DNA from 2 places in the Kitasatospora sp. NPDC101447 genome. Region 1 is predicted to be linked to the other one. Evidence: riboswitches for the same ligand, from Rfam matches in the RefSeq annotation. Region 1 holds a riboswitch; the other holds the start of a gene.
What was found. A riboswitch is a leader RNA that binds a small molecule or an ion and turns the genes downstream of it on or off. The one in region 1 is predicted to bind thiamine pyrophosphate.
Positions count from the first base shown of each region.

Region 1 (7,506 bases):
GCAGCCCCGCGGCCACCGCGTTCCAGCGCTCGACCCAGGGCCGGGCCAGGTCGGGGCAGCACCACACCCGGTCCAGGTTCCAGTACGGGCTCCGCCACCTGGCACGCCGCACGGCGGGCTCGTGCAGGCGCCTGACCCGGAAGCCCTCCAGGTGGCGCCGCCGGATGATGACGCTGATGTGGCGCCTCCCGCCGCCGCGGTGCAGCCCCACCACGTGCACGTCGCCGTCCTCGTCCGGGTAGCGGGGCGGGGACACCCAGAGCCGCGCCCCCGGCGCGAAGTGCCTGAGCCCGGACCGCACCTGCGCACCGTCCGGGCCGTGGGTGGTCGTGGCGGCGACGTTGGCCACCACACACCATTCCGGCGGCGCGCCCGCGCCCTCCGTCTGTTCGGACATGCGGGGAGTCTGCACCCGGGCCATGCCCTCCCACCAGCGCTTTTCCCGCTCAGCCGGCCGCCGCCGCGACGCACGACGGCGCTGCCCCGGCAGCGGGCCCACCGGTGGCCGGCCCGCCGGCGGCGTCCGCCGCCGCCCGGACGAACGCCAGGACCCGCGCGGTCGAGTTGCCCTCCCGCCAGATCGGGCCGCGTTCGATCGGCGGCGCGTCGTGGATGGGCACGTAGGCGACGTCCGGGCGCGGGTAGTAGCGGCGGGAGTGCTCGCCGACCGGCAGCACGCCGCGGCCCAGGGCGACCAGGCTGAGCATCTCGGAGAACGTCCCGCCGGACGGGCCCCTGGTGACCGGCCGACCGGACGGCGTGTGGTCGGGGGTGCGGTCCCGCTTGAAGCCCACCGAGGTGACGGCCGGGTACTGCACCACCGGGTGGTCGGCGAGCACCTCGATCGACACCGACCGCTCCGCGGCCAGCGGGTGCCCGGCGGCCACCGCGAGGACCCGCTGCTCGGTCAGCAGCACCGGCCCGCAGGCCATGCCGTCGAACGGGTAGGAGGCGATCAGGACGTCCACCGAGCCGTCCACCAGGCTCGCCCGGGAGTTGGAGAGCTGGACCTCGCGGACGTCGACCCGGCAGTCGGGGTGCCGCTCGCCGAACAGCGCGACCGCCTTGAGCAGCAACGGAGCCGTCCACTCGCCGAGGAACGCGACCCGCAGCTCCCCGGTCACCCCGCGGCTGGCGTCCTCCGCCCGGCGCAGGGCCGCCGCCATCGCCTCCACCACCGGGGCCAGGTCGTCGGCCAACTGGCTTCCCACGGCGGTGAGTCGCACCGTCCGGCTGGTACGTTCGAACAGCGGGCCGCCGATCCGGCGCTCCAGCTTCTTCACCACCTGGCTGACCCGCCCGGTGGTCAGGCGCAGACGCTCGGCCGTCCGGCCGAAGTGCAGCTCCTCCGCGAGCGCGAGGAAGACCTCGACCTCCAGCCGCTCCAGCATCCGCCCGCCCCGTCCCTCGATCGTTGAATCCGGCTCAACGATCGTACGTCGATCATGCGTTGATGGCAGGTCCGTTCCGGAGGATCGTGGAACACGTCACCGACCGCGCGGAACAGCCCGCGGCGATCCCCCGAGCCACGCCCGGAGCCCCCCATGACCAGCGCCACCGACCCGGCCGCCACCACCGCCGCCACCGACTCCGCCGGCACCGGGCGCCGGATCACCGCGGGCCTCTTCATGTCCCTCGACGGCGTGGTCGAAGCCCCCGAGACCTGGCACTTCCCGTACCTGAACGAGGAGATGGGCGCCGTCGTCGGCGGCCTCGCCGCCGCGGCCGACACCCTGCTGCTCGGCCGGCGCACCTACGAGACCTTCGCCGCCACCTGGCCGCAGCAGACCGGCGACATGGCGGACGCGCTCAACGCGATCCCCAAGCTGGTCGTGTCCACCACGCTCGACAAGGCCGAGTGGAACAACTCCACCGTCCTCTCCGGCGACCTCGTCGCCGAGCTGACCAAGCTCAAGCGCCGGCCGGGCCGCGACATCAGCCTCTCCGGCAGCATCATGCTCACCCGGTCCCTGCTGCGCGCCGGACTGATCGACGACCTCCACCTGCTCGTCCACCCGATCGTCCTGGGCTCCGGCATCCGCCTGTTCACCGAGCAGGACCGGATCCCGCTGCAGCTCGCCCACTCGGCCACCTTCCGCACCGGCGTGGTCCACCTGCACTACCGCCAGGCCTGACCACCACCCACGACACCCCCACCCACCGGAGGACCCACCATGCGCGTCATCGCTTTCGACCACCTCGTCCTCAACGTCTCGGACGTCGAGCGTTCCCTGGCCTTCTACGTGGACCAGCTGGGCCTGGAGCCCGTCCGCGTCGACGAGTGGCGGGCCGGGAAGGTGGGGTTCCCCTCCGTCCGCGTCACCGCCGACACCATCATCGACCTGACCGACCGCCCCCGGCAGGAGTCCAACGTCGACCACATCTGCCTCACCGTCGAGCCCCTCGACTGGCAGGAGGTCATCGACGCCGGCACCTTCACCGTCCTCGAAGGCCCCGTCCCCCGCTACGGCGCCCGCGGCACCGCCACCTCCCTCTACGTCCGCGACCCCGACGGCAACACCGTCGAACTCCGCTGGTACCCCGCGGACGCCGGCCACTGACCACGGCGCCGCCCCGGCCCCACGGGGGTGGACCGGGGCGGCACCGTCCGCGGCGACGGGAACGGCACAGGGTGACCCCGGCGGGATGATGATCCCGTGGAACAACTGACCGAAGATGATCTCAATCGCCTGAACGACTTTCTCTGCGCCCGGCTGCACGACGCCGCGGCGCTTCCGGCGAGCGAGGCCGACAGGATCGGCCAGGCCCTGTCCGTGACGCTTCGATCTGCGTACACCGAGGCACTACGCGGGGTGCGGATGAAGCGGACGTCCCTCGGATACGTGCCCCAGAGGGCCCGGACCGCGCAGGCGTGGGATCTGATGGTCGGTGCTGCGACCGTCTGGCAGAACCACTCGGACTTCCCCGCCGATCTCGCCGTGCGGGCCGTACGGTTCCATCTCCGTCCGCGGTGACGGGAAAGCGGGCCGGCTCGGGCGATTCTCGTCAGTCGAAGGTCAGCCGGCTGCCCCAGGCCGCGCTCGCACCACTACGCCAGACGGCCAGGCCCGTGTACGTGAAGACGCAGCCGAGACCGACCCAGTCGTCGCCGTCGTCGTGGCGGAGAGAGCGGTCCGCGAAGGCGGTCCGGAGGTCGTCGAGCGGGATCACCGTGAAGGCCTCGCCCGATTCCACCGGGAAGTGGCGGACCTCGATCCAGCCCTCACGCACGTACGGGAGCAGGGGAGCGAGCTGGCGATCGACCCACTCGGAGAGCTCCGTGCCGGTCAGCTCGGTCGGCAGATCCTCCCAGATGCCGAACGGCCCGGTGAGCATGCCGCTGAACTCGGCGGCGCAGACCAGCACCTTCTGTTGCTCGCGGGTGAGTTCGTCCCAGCCGGGCAGACCTTCACCGGTCGCGGCCGGAAGCGCGCTCGTGTGCCACGACTCGCACGCGGACTCGGTGGCGTGCAGGTCGAACGTCGCGGCCGCCTTCGGGCTCCAGAGCCAGTTGGCCGGCTCGGCCAGCACGTGCTGCAGCTGCGAGCCGGTCACGACGGGATCGGTCGGGGCAGCACCCATACCCTGTCGTATCCGGACGGTGAGCAGACCGCGCTCGACCAGATCCAGGACGACCGGGGCCAACTGGGGTACCAGCGCGCGCTGTTCGTCCCGGCTGTAGCTCCGTAGCGGCGGAGCATCCTTCGCCCCGGCCCACCGGAGATCGATTCCGTACTGCTGGACCGTTCCGGCCAGGGGCGACTGCCACAGACCACAGCGCATCAGCGTCTGCTCGGCCGGGCTCAAGGCGTTCCAAGGCTGCATGGCACGGATCATCCCAGGCACGGCCCTGCGCCACGGAGCGGTTTTCCGCGGTTCTGATCTGGCAACAACGTGCCCCTCCGGCGCAGTGGGCCTCGGTCTCGGCCACGGTTACCTGCCGGTTGCCGCCACGCACACAAAGGTTGCCGTGATCGGGAGGACTTTCCGAGAGCCGCCGGCACGTCGTCCACTGGTCATGACGGCATGGCATGCATCTCAGTGCGCCCGCGCTGCGCCGGGAAGCCCCCTCCTGCCTCCCGGAGCAGCGCGGTCCACACCGATGGTCAGTCGGCCAGCGGGAGGTAGACCCGGTTGCCCTGGGCCTTGAACTCCTCGGACATGGCCTGCATGCCGGCCACCGCCTCGGCGTCGTAGCCGGAGGCCACGGCCGTGGCGCCGTCGCCGTGCTCGTCGCGGATCTTCTGGGAGATCTTCATCGAACAGAACTTCGGGCCGCACATGGAGCAGAAGTGGGCCGTCTTGGCGGGTTCGGCGGGCAGCGTCTCGTCGTGGAAGTCGCGGGCGGTCTCCGGGTCGAGGGCCAGGTTGAACTGGTCCTCCCAGCGGAACTCGAAGCGGGCGTCGGAGAGCGCGTCGTCCCATTCCTGGGCGCCGGGGTGGCCCTTGGCGAGGTCGGCGGCGTGGGCGGCGATCTTGTAGGTGATCACGCCGGTCTTGACGTCGTCCCGGTTGGGCAGGCCCAGGTGCTCCTTGGGCGTGACGTAGCAGAGCATCGCGGTGCCCCACCAGGCGATCATCGCGGCGCCGATGCCCGAGGTGATGTGGTCGTAGCCGGGGGCGACGTCGGTGGTGAGCGGGCCGAGGGTGTAGAACGGCGCCTCGTCGCAGATCTCCTTCTGGAGATCCATGTTCTCCTTGATCTTGTGCATCGGGACGTGGCCCGGGCCCTCGATCATCACCTGGACGTCGCGCTCGCGGGCGATCCGGCCGAGCTCGCCGAGGGTCTGCAGTTCGGCGAACTGCGCCTCGTCGTTGGCGTCCGCGATCGAGCCGGGGCGCAGGCCGTCACCGAGCGAGAAGGTCACGTCGTAGGCGGCGAGGATGTCGCAGAGTTCCTCGAAGTTGGTGTAGAGGAAGTTCTCCTGGTGGTGCGCCAGGCACCAGGCGGCCATGATCGAGCCGCCGCGCGAGACGATGCCGGTCTTGCGGCGGGCGGTCAGCGGGACGTAGCGCAGCAGCACGCCGGCGTGGACGGTCATGTAGTCGACGCCCTGCTCGCACTGCTCGACGACGGTGTCCCGGTAGACGTCCCAGCTCAGCTCCTCGGCCTTGCCGTCCACCTTCTCCAGGGCCTGGTAGAGCGGCACGGTGCCGATCGGCACGGGGGAGTTGCGCAGGATCCACTCGCGGGTGGTGTGGATGTTGCGGCCGGTGGAGAGGTCCATGACGGTGTCGGCGCCCCAGCGGGTGGCCCAGGTCATCTTCTCCACCTCCTCCTCGATCGAGGAGGTGACGGCCGAGTTGCCGATGTTGGCGTTGATCTTCACCAGGAAGTTGGTGCCGATGATCGCCGGCTCCACCTCGGGGTGGTTCACGTTGACCGGGATGACGGCCCGGCCGCGGGCCACCTCGTCGCGCACGAACTCGGGCGCCAGACCCTCGCGGAGGGCCACGAACTCCATCTCCGGGGTCACCACGCCCCGCTTGGCGTACGCGAGTTGGGTGACGGCCGCACCGCCGCGGCCGCGCAGCGGACGGCGCGGGCGGCCGGGGAAGACGGCGTCCAGGTTGCGCAGGTTCCCGCCGCGCGGCGCGGTGTGCTTGATCCCGTCGTCCTCGGGGCGCGGCTCGCGGCCGTCGTACTCCTCGACGTCGCCGCGCTGGCGGATCCAGGCGTCGCGCAGCGCGGGCAGGCCGCGCCGCACGTCGGGCTCGTACGCCGGGTCGGTGTACGGGCCGGAGGTGTCGTACAGCGGGACGGACCTGCCGTTGGTGAGCCGCACCTCGCGGTAGGGGACCCGCAGGTCGGGGCGGGATCCCTCGCGGTAGGCCTTGCTCCAGGCCGGGGTCGGGTAGCCGGTGCGCTCGCTGCTGGGGGCGCTCCGGACAGACTGCGGCTGTGCGTCGAACGTGGTCATCTGACCTCTACTCCCTACGCCGGCATTACCCGGTCAGGTTCCTGCGGTCGACGCAGCCGTCGGTCCGTCCGTCGACGTCCCGGTCAGCGCCCTCTCAGCCCGGTGCTCCGAGCTCCCGCGTCGCAGGCGGTGTTGCCTGCACATGACGCCCAACACGGTAGCGAGCCGATCGCCGCTGGTCCAGAGCGGGTCCATTGGCCGGGAACGGCCGAGGCCCGGCTCCCCGTGACGGGGACCGGGCCTCAGGGCGGCGTTCGGGAGGGAGGTCAGCTCTTGGCGGCCTTCTTCACCAGGATCACCACGGCGGCCGCGATGCCGACCACCACCAGCAGCTTGATCGCGAAGCCCAGCAGCGTCCCGATCACCCCGAAGACGAAGGCGACGATGTTCCAGGCCAGCACCAGGACCAGCACCGGGATGACGATGTTGCGCACCCAGGAGGGCAGCGACTTCCAGAGCTCAGCCATGTCCGTTCCTCTTCTCCCCTCGGGCCGGCCGCCGTCCGGTGCCGGATCCCGCTTGCTTTCGATACTTCGATCGTACGGGGGCCGGAGTGCCGGAACGAGGCCCAACGGCCCGGAGAGAACCCCGAGATCACCCCGACCCCGACCCCCGGGGAACACCCCCGGGGATCTACGGGGACACCCCCTGGAAGGCCCCCGCCGAACGGCCGGGAACCGGTCCGCCGCCGGTCGGAACGGCGGTCGGAACGGCGGGCGGAGGGGCGGGCGGTCGGCGGGGGCCGCCGGATCCGCGGCAGGATCCGCCGCCGGTCAGACCGGCCAGCGCTCACCGCGCCAGGCGGCGTCCCAGAACATCCACTCGTAGCGTGAGGTGGTCACGAAGTGCTCGACCACCTTGCGGCGTTCGGCCGCGGAGAGCTCCTCGCCGATCCGGTCGGTGAGCGCCAGCACCCGGCGGACCACCGACTGGAACGCGTCGTCGCCGTAGGTCGCGATCCACTTGGCGTAGAGCGGGTCGGGGGAGCCCTGGGCGAGCAGGGCCCCGCCGACCCGGGCGTAGATCCAGTAGCAGGGCAGCACCGCGCCGACGGCCTCGGCGAAGGAGCCGCCGTAGACGGTGGCCAGCAGATAGCTGGTGTAGGCCCGGGTGGTGGGCAGCACGGGTTCGGCGGCGGCCTGCTCGGCGGTGCCGCCGAAGGCGGTCAGGAACTCCGCGTGCATGCCCTGCTCGGCGGCCAGTGCGCCGACCGCGTCGTCGGCGAAGGCCCGGACGTCCTCCTCGCCGGGCGCCTTGGCGGCGCAGACGGCGAGGGCGCGGGCGTAGTCGCGCAGGTAGTGCGAGTCCTGGACGACGAAGTGGCGGAAGGCCTCGCGCGGCAGGGTGCCGTCGGTGAGGCCGGCGAGGAAGGGGTGGGCCAGGATCTCGGCGTAGACCGGCTCGATGGCCGCCCAGAGTTCCTCGGTGAGGCTGCGTTCTTCGGTGAGGCTGCGGGTCATGCGGACGACCCTAGGCGAGCGCCCCGGCGGCGGCGGTCCCCGGCCACGGGCCGGACGGCGGGGCTCCGGCGGCGGGGTCCCCGGCCACCGGCCGGTCGGCCCTCCTCCGGGGGCGGGAGCGGGCC
Region 1 covers NZ_JBIWNL010000044.1:21,899-29,404, reverse strand. Annotated here, with positions in the region: gene ACIRST_RS36970 (hypothetical protein) at 1-397, opposite strand, end outside; gene ACIRST_RS36965 (LysR family transcriptional regulator) at 447-1,391, opposite strand; gene ACIRST_RS36960 (dihydrofolate reductase family protein) at 1,545-2,135, shown strand; gene ACIRST_RS36955 (VOC family protein) at 2,175-2,561, shown strand; gene ACIRST_RS36950 (hypothetical protein) at 2,658-2,975, shown strand; gene ACIRST_RS36945 (hypothetical protein) at 3,007-3,825, opposite strand; gene thiC (phosphomethylpyrimidine synthase ThiC) at 4,107-5,921, opposite strand; TPP riboswitch at 5,916-6,050, opposite strand; gene ACIRST_RS36935 (DUF5326 family protein) at 6,188-6,388, opposite strand; gene tenA (thiaminase II) at 6,695-7,381, opposite strand.

Region 2 (7,506 bases), on a different contig from region 1:
GCAGCCCCTCCAGGAACAGGATCCGGTCGGTGAGCGTCTCGGCGTGCTTCATCTCGTCGAAGGACTCGTGCCGGGTGTACTTGGCGAGCTTCGTCCAGCCGAAGTTCTCCTGCATCTTGGCGTGCAGGAAGTACTGGTTGATCGCGGTCAGCTCGGCGGTGAGCTGCTCGTTGAGGAACTCGATGACCTCGGGATCGCCCTGCATGGCGGTGCCTCCTGCGCTGGTCCTGGGGTGGGTCCCGTCCTGGGGTGGGTCCTGCGCTGGGAATCCTGGCACCGTGGCGGGAGGAAATTCCAGTAAGTTCACACTCACTAGGACATGTGTCGGAATATCCGATTTGGGCGAAGTGGGTGGGCGGGCGGCCGACCGTTGGCCCGTACGGGCGGGGCGTGAATCCTCACAAAGGGGCGCGCGCCGGGGCTCGTCCGCCGTCTGTCACCATGGATCCATGGGTCAGTCCAAACACGAACCGCTGCAGCCGTCTGACCCGAGGCTCCCCCCGGGCCAGCGCGTGCAACGCGGCTGGCCCGCCCTGCACTACGGCCCGGTACCCCGCTTCAAGCCGCTGACCTGGGACCTCCAGGTGTTCGGCGCCACCGCGTCGGCGGAGAAGCACAGCTGGGACTTCGAGGCCTTCAACGCCCTGCCGCGCACCACCGTCGTCGCGGACCTGCACTGCGTGACCAAGTTCTCGGTGCTCGGCAACGAGTGGACCGGCGTGTCGGCGGCCGCGGTGCTCGACCTGGTGCCCCCGGCCCCCGGCGTCACCCACGTGATGGTCTGGGCGGAGTACGGCTACAGCGCCAACCTCCGGCTGGCCGACTTCGCCGACCCGCGCACCCTGCTCGCCACCCACCGCAACGGCGAGGCGCTGACCGCCGAGCACGGCTTCCCGGTCCGGCTGGTCGTCCCGCAGCTGTACGCCTGGAAGGGCCCCAAGTGGGTCCGCGCGGTGGAGTACATGCGGGCCGACCGGCGCGGCTTCTGGGAGGAGCGCGGCTACCACAACCTCGCCGACCCCTGGCGCGAGCAGCGGTACTCCTACCAGGAGGAGCCGGGCGAGGGCCCGCTGCGCTGAGCCCGTCCGGCGGGGCCGCGGCGAGCCGCCCGGAGGCCGCGGCGGACCGCCGGGAGCCGGAAGCGGCCGGGGGCGGCTAGAAGAGCGAGAACCTGACCGTCACCGGGCTGTGCTGCGGGCGCCGCTCGCCGGCCGCCGGGGACTGGCCGTTGACCTTGACCGCGCCGAACACGTCCCAGCCGGTGGTCTGCATCGTGAAGCCCGCCGCCTGCAGCGCCTTCTGCGCCTCGTCCTTGGTCAGCCCGGTGACGTTCGGGACCGGCACCATGCCCTTGCTGACCACCAGCGAGACGGCGGCGTTCTCCTGCAGCTGCTGCCCGGCCGCCGGCGAGCTGCTGATCACCGAGCCCTCCGGCACGGTGTCGTCGTACGTCTCGGTCACACTGCCCCTGGACAGCTGGGCGCCGGCCAGGGCCGCCGCGGCGTCGGCGGCGCTCCTGCCGACGACGTCCGGCACCGCGATCCGCTTGGGGCCCTTGGAGACGGTGACGGTGATGCTGTCGCTGCGGCGGGCGCGCGCCCCCACCCCAGGGTCGGTGGAGATCACCTGCCCGGAGGGGACGGACTCGCTGAACGCCTCGACGAACCTGCCGTGCAGGCCCTCCTTGTCCAGGATCCGCTGCGCCTCGGCCCGGTCCTTGCCGAGCACTCCGGGCACCGCGCCGTACAAGCCCTCGGACAGCCCGTAGGTGGCGCCGCCGACCGCCAGCACCAGCGCGGTCAGCGCGGCGGCCCAGATCACCGCCTTGCGGGGGATCCGGCGCAGCACGCCGGGCCGGCGCTCGCGCACCGGGGCGGGCTCGTCGTACGGGCGCGGCTCGGTGAGCAGCTGGTCCATCAGCTCCGGCGGCACGTCCAGCACGCTGGTGCGTTCCGTCGGCGGGGCGTCGGCGGGCTGCGGCAGCGGCTCGATCACCGAGGTCGGCTCGCTGGTCGGGTAGCGCGGACTGGGCCGGGTGGAGGCCGGCGGCTCGGCGTCCAGCTCGGCCGGGGTGAGGGTGCGGCGGGCCCGCTGGAGCGCGGCGAGCAGCTCGACCGCGTCGTACGGGCGGCCGTCGGCGGCCCGGGCGCAGGCGGCGGCCACTATGGCGTCCAGCTCGGGGCCGACCGCGGGGGCGACCAGGGACGGGGCGGGGACGTCCTCGTGCAGGTGCTTGTACATGACCTGGACGGGGTTGTCGCCGGTGTGCGGGCGGCGGCCGGTCAGCATCTCGTACAGCAGGATGCCGGCCGCGTAGACGTCGACCCGCTGGTCGGTGGGGGCGTCCGGGAGGATCTGCTCGGGGGCCAGGTAGGAGACGGTGCCCAGGACCGTGCCGCCGGTGGCGGTGTCGGCCGAGGTGGGCGCGCCGTCGGCGGTGCCGAGCACCCGGACCAGGCCGAAGTCGGCGACCTTGACCAGGCCGCCCTCGGTGATCAGCACGTTCTCCGGCTTGACGTCGCGGTGGACCAGTCCGGCCCGGTGGGCGGCGCCCAGGGCGGCGAGCACCGGCTCCAGGACGTCCAGGGCGGCCCGGACGGAGAGCGCGCCGCGGTCGCGCAGCAGGTCGCGCAGGGTGCGGCCGGGGACGTACTCCATGGCGAGGAAAACGTTTCCGCCGTCCGCGCCCTGGTCGAAGACGTTGACCACGTTGGGGTGGGTGAGCTTGGCGACCGCCTTGGCCTCGCGGATGAAGCGGGCGGTGAAGCCCTCGTCGCCGGCGAGCGCCGGGTGCATCACCTTGAGGGCGACCACCCGGTCCAGCCGGGTGTCGGTGCCCTTGTAGACGGTGGACATCCCGCCGGTGGCGATGCGCTGCTCGACCCGGTACCGGTTGTCGAGCAGGGTGCCGATCAGGGGGTCGTGCAGTGCCATGTCCACCCGGCGAGTCTAGTGCCGGGCCGGGCGGCCGGACCCTGGGGACACCGCCTCAGGGCCCGGCTGTGCCCGGCTTGTGACACGCCGCCCGCCCGGGGCGCCGGCCGTTCAGAACGCCGGCCGTTCCCGGGTGTCCAGGTCGGCGCGGCCGGCCATCGCGGAGGAGGCCTCGGCGTGGAAGCGGCGCGGGATGCGGCCGGCGCGGTGGGCGAGCCGGCCCGCCTCGGCGGCGTGCCGCATCGCCTCGGCCATCAGCACCGGCTCCTGAGCCCTGGTCACCGCGGAGGCCAGCATCACCGCGGCGCAGCCCAGTTCCATGGCCAGCGCGACGTCGGAGGCGGTGCCGGCGCCCGCGTCCAGGATCACCGGGACACCCGCGCTCTCCACGATCAGCTGGAAGTTGTGCGGGTTGCGGATGCCGAGGCCGGAGCCGATCGGCGAGCCCAGCGGCATGATGGCGGCGCAGCCCACGTCCTCCAACTTGCGGGCCAGCACCGGGTCGTCGTTGGTGTACGGCAGCACCGTGAAGCCGTCGTCGACGAGGGTCTCGGCGGCGTCCAGCAGCTCGATCGGGTCCGGCAGGAGGGTCCGCTCGTCGGCGATCACCTCCAGCTTCACCCAGTCGGTGCCGAGCGCCTCGCGGGCCAGCCGGGCCGTCAGCACGGCCTCACCGGCGGTGAAGCAGCCGGCCGTGTTGGGCAGCACGCGGATGCCGTTGCGGGTCAGCACGTCCAGGACGGAGCCCTGGGTGGAGGCGTCGACCCGGCGCATCGCGACGGTGGTCAGCTCGGTGCCGGAGGCGAGCAGCGCGCGCTCCAGGACCTCCAGGCTCGGCGCGCCGCCGGTGCCCATGATCAGCCGGGAGGAGAAGGTCGTCCCGGCGATGGTGAGCAGGTCGTCGGCCATCTCAGCCTCCCTGCACGGCGGTGAGGATCTCGATCCGGTCGCCCGCGCTCAGCGGCGTCTCGGACCACGAACTGCGGGGCACCACGGCCTCGTTGAGGGCGGCGGCGACGCCGGTGTTGGCCCGGCTCACGGTGGCCACCAGCTCGGCGAGGGTGGTCGTGGCGGGCAGCTCGCGGGGCGTGCCGTTGACGGTCAGGACGATCCCGGTCGGCGCCGTCCCGGCGGGCGCGGATCCGCGCGGCGCGGGCTCGGTGGGTGCGGTCGCGGTCGCGGTCGTCGCGGGTGCGGTCTCGGCCGGTGCGGATCCGGTCGGTGCGGTCTCGGTCATGCCTGGGCCTTCGTGGTGGAGCGGTCGGGGGAGAACCGGGTGGGGGTGAACGGCCTTGCCGACTCCGGGAGTTCGCCGGTGGCCAGGTACTCGGAGAGCAGGTCGGCGGTCACCGGGGTGAGCAGCACGCCGTTGCGGTAGTGGCCGGTGGCGGCGATCAGCCCGGGAAGGGCGGTCGGGCCGAGCAGCGGTGCGTTGTCGGGCGAGCCGGGACGCAGCCCGGCCGAGGTCTCCGCCAGCGGGAGTTCGGTGATCCCCGGGACCAACTCGTGCGCGTCGCGCAGGAGTTCGTACACCCCTCCGGCGGTGACGGTGGTGTCGTAGCCCTGCTCCTCGGTGGTCGCCCCGATCACCAGCTCGCCGTTCTCCCGCGGCACCAGGTAGACGTGCCGGCCGCGCACCACGGCGCGGACGTTGCGGGAGAGGAACGGCCGGAAGGCGTCGGGGACGCGCAGGCGCAGCACCTGCCCCTTCACCGGGCGGATCGCGGGCAGCACGCCCTCGGGCAGACCGGCCAGCCGGTGGCTGTGCGGGCCGGCGGCGAGGACGACCTGGTCGGCGGTCACGGTCTCGTCGGTGCTCAGCCGGGCGCCGACCGCGCGGCCGCCCTCGACCAGCAGCTCCACCGCTGCGGCGGGCCGGACGACGACGCCCGCCCGCTCCCCGGCCAGCAGCAGGGCGGCGAGCATCCGCCGGCCGTCCACCTGGTGGTCGTCCGCGACGTGCAGGCCGCCGCGCACACCGGGGGCGAGCATCGGCTCCAGCCTGCGGGCCTCCCGGCCGGTCAGCCACGTCGAGTCCAGGCCGAGCCGCTGGTGGAAGGCGTGCAGTTCGCGCAGCTCCTCGCGGTCGTCGGAGTCCAGCGCCACGGCGATCGTGCCGCAGCGCCGGTAGCCGGTGTCCTGGCCGCCGCTCGCCTCGGTGAGCTCGGCGGCGAAGGCCGCGTACCGCTCGTTGGAGGCCATGCCGAGCCGCAGCAACGGCTCCTCGCCGTACTGGAGCTCGGTGACCGGGGCGAGCATCCCGGCCGCGACCAGGCCCGCCCCGCCGCCGGGGGAGGGGTCGACCACGACGGTCCGCAGCCCGCGCTGCGCCGCCCGCCAGGCGACGGCGAGGCCGATGATGCCCCCGCCGATCACCAGGACGTCGGCGCGGACGTCCGATGGCATGCGTGTCAAAGCTGCTCTTCTCCCTTCGCCGGTATGACCCGGATCAGGTTCGGACGGTCGCAGGCCGTGCCAGCCCGCCTCTCAGCCCGGTTCGCCGGGCTCCCGTGATGGTGCCCCCACCATAACGCCGGGGCCGGGGGCGGCCGAAGGGCCGTACGAAGGGTGGGACGGCCCCCGGGCCGCCGCGTGGTGCTGAGTACAGTGACGGGCGTGGCAGAGCTGAGCGGAACGGATCAGGTGGTCGTCGTCGGAGCCGGGCTGGCCGGGGCGCAGTGCGCCCTGAAGCTGCGGCAGGGCGGGTGGCGGGGGCGGATCACGCTGGTCGGCGAGGAGCCGCACGCGCCGTACGACCGGCCGCCGCTCTCCAAGGACGTGCTGCTCGGCAAGAGCGACAGCACCGCCCTGGACATCGACTACGCGCACCTCGGCATCGAGGTCCGCACCGGCGTCCGGGCCACCGGCCTCACCCCCGGCGTGCTGCACACGGACGGCGGCGACCTCCCGTACGGCTCGCTGGTGATCGCCACCGGCGCCGTCCCGCGGGCCCTGCCCGGTGCCGAGCGGGCGCACCTGCTGCACACCCTGGACGACGCGCTGGCGCTGCGCGCGCTGCTGCGCCCCGGTCTGCGGCTGGTGCTGGTCGGCGCGGGCTGGATCGGCGCCGAGGTGTCCACCGCGGCCCGTGCGGCGGGCTGCGAGGTGACCGTGGTCGAGGCGGGCCCGGCGCCGCTGCCCGGCGCGCTGCCGACCGTGATCGGCTCGGCGATGGCCGCCTGGTACACCGAGGCCGGCGTCGACCTGCGCTGCGGGGTCGGCGTGGCCGCCGTCGAGCCCGGCGCGGTGCTGCTGGCGGACGGCTCGCACCTGCCCGCCGACGAGGTGGTGGTCGGCATCGGGGCCCGGCCCGCGACGGAGTGGCTGGCCGGCTCCGGCGTCGAGCTGGACGGCTCCGGCGCCGTCGTGGTGGACGCACGGCTGCGCACCGGCCTGCCCGGGGTCTTCGCGGCCGGCGACTGCGTCAGCTACCCCTCGGCCCGGGCCGGGGCCCGGTTGGCCGTCCAGCACTGGGACCACGCGCTGCAGTCCGGCGAGGCGGTGGCCGCCGCCGTCCTCGGCGCGGACGCACCGCCGTACGACCCGGTGCCGTACTTCTGGTCGGAGCAGTTCGGGCGGATGGTCCAGTACGCGGGCCGGCACGCCGAGGGCGACGAGGTGCTGTGGCGCGGCGGCCCGCAGGACGACTCCTGGGCGGTGCTGTGGCTGCGGGGCGGCGTGCCGAGCGCGCTGCTGACCGTGGACCGGCCGCGCGACCTCACCCAGGGGCGGAAGCTGATCGAGCGCGGCACGGCGCTGGACCCGGCCCGCGCGGCGGACCCGGCGGTGCCCCTGAAGTCGGCGGTCGCCGGGTAGCGGCTGGTGCGCGACGGGCCGCCGAGGTGGCAGTCTGGTGACGTGAGCGAGATCGAAAGCAAGATTGAAGACCTGGTCCCCGAGTGGATGTACCTCCCCGACATCTCGGAGCAGTGGGGGGTGCGGGTCACCGAGGTGCGTGACCTGGTCCGCAGCGGCGGGCTGATCGCCGTCCGCCGGGGCCCGAACAAGTCGCTGCAGGTCCCTGCGGCGTTCATCGACGGCCCCGGGCTGGTCAAGCACCTGTCCGGCACCCTGACCGTGCTGCGCGACTGCGGGTACGACGACCTGGAGATCCTGGAGTGGCTCTTCACCGAGGACCCGTCGCTGCCCGGCAGCCCGATCCAGGCACTGAGGGAGAACCGCGGCACCGAGGTCAAGCGCCGTGCCCAGGCGATGCTGATCTGATGGCCGCGGACACGCTGCGCGCCCGCCTCTCGGACGCGCGCCTCTACCTGTGCACCGACGCCCGCCGGGAGCAGGGCGACCTCGCCGAGTTCCTCGACGCGGCGCTCGCGGGCGGGGTGGACATCGTCCAGCTGCGCGACAAGGGCCTGGAGGCCAAGCAGGAGCTGGAGGCCCTGGAGGTCTTCGCCGACGCCTGCCGCCGCCACGGCAAGCTGCTGGCCGTCAACGACCGCGCCGACGTCGCGCACGCGGCCCGGCCGGACGTGCTGCACCTCGGCCAGGACGACCTGCCGGTGCCGGCCGCCCGGGCGATCCTCGGCGAGGACGTGCTGATCGGCCGGTCCTGCC
Region 2 covers NZ_JBIWNL010000007.1:248,723-256,228, forward strand. Annotated here, with positions in the region: gene bfr (bacterioferritin) at 1-205, opposite strand, end outside; gene ACIRST_RS13600 (sulfite oxidase-like oxidoreductase) at 450-1,079, shown strand; gene pknB (Stk1 family PASTA domain-containing Ser/Thr kinase) at 1,156-2,934, opposite strand; gene ACIRST_RS13610 (thiazole synthase) at 3,046-3,843, opposite strand; gene thiS (sulfur carrier protein ThiS) at 3,845-4,171, opposite strand; gene thiO (glycine oxidase ThiO) at 4,168-5,340, opposite strand; TPP riboswitch at 5,344-5,456, opposite strand; gene ACIRST_RS13625 (FAD-dependent oxidoreductase) at 5,542-6,750, shown strand; gene ACIRST_RS13630 (Rv2175c family DNA-binding protein) at 6,793-7,158, shown strand; gene thiE (thiamine phosphate synthase) at 7,158-7,506, shown strand, end outside.
Region 2: linked by a shared signal. The riboswitch ahead of thiO (glycine oxidase ThiO) and the one ahead of thiC (phosphomethylpyrimidine synthase ThiC) in region 1 are both predicted to bind thiamine pyrophosphate.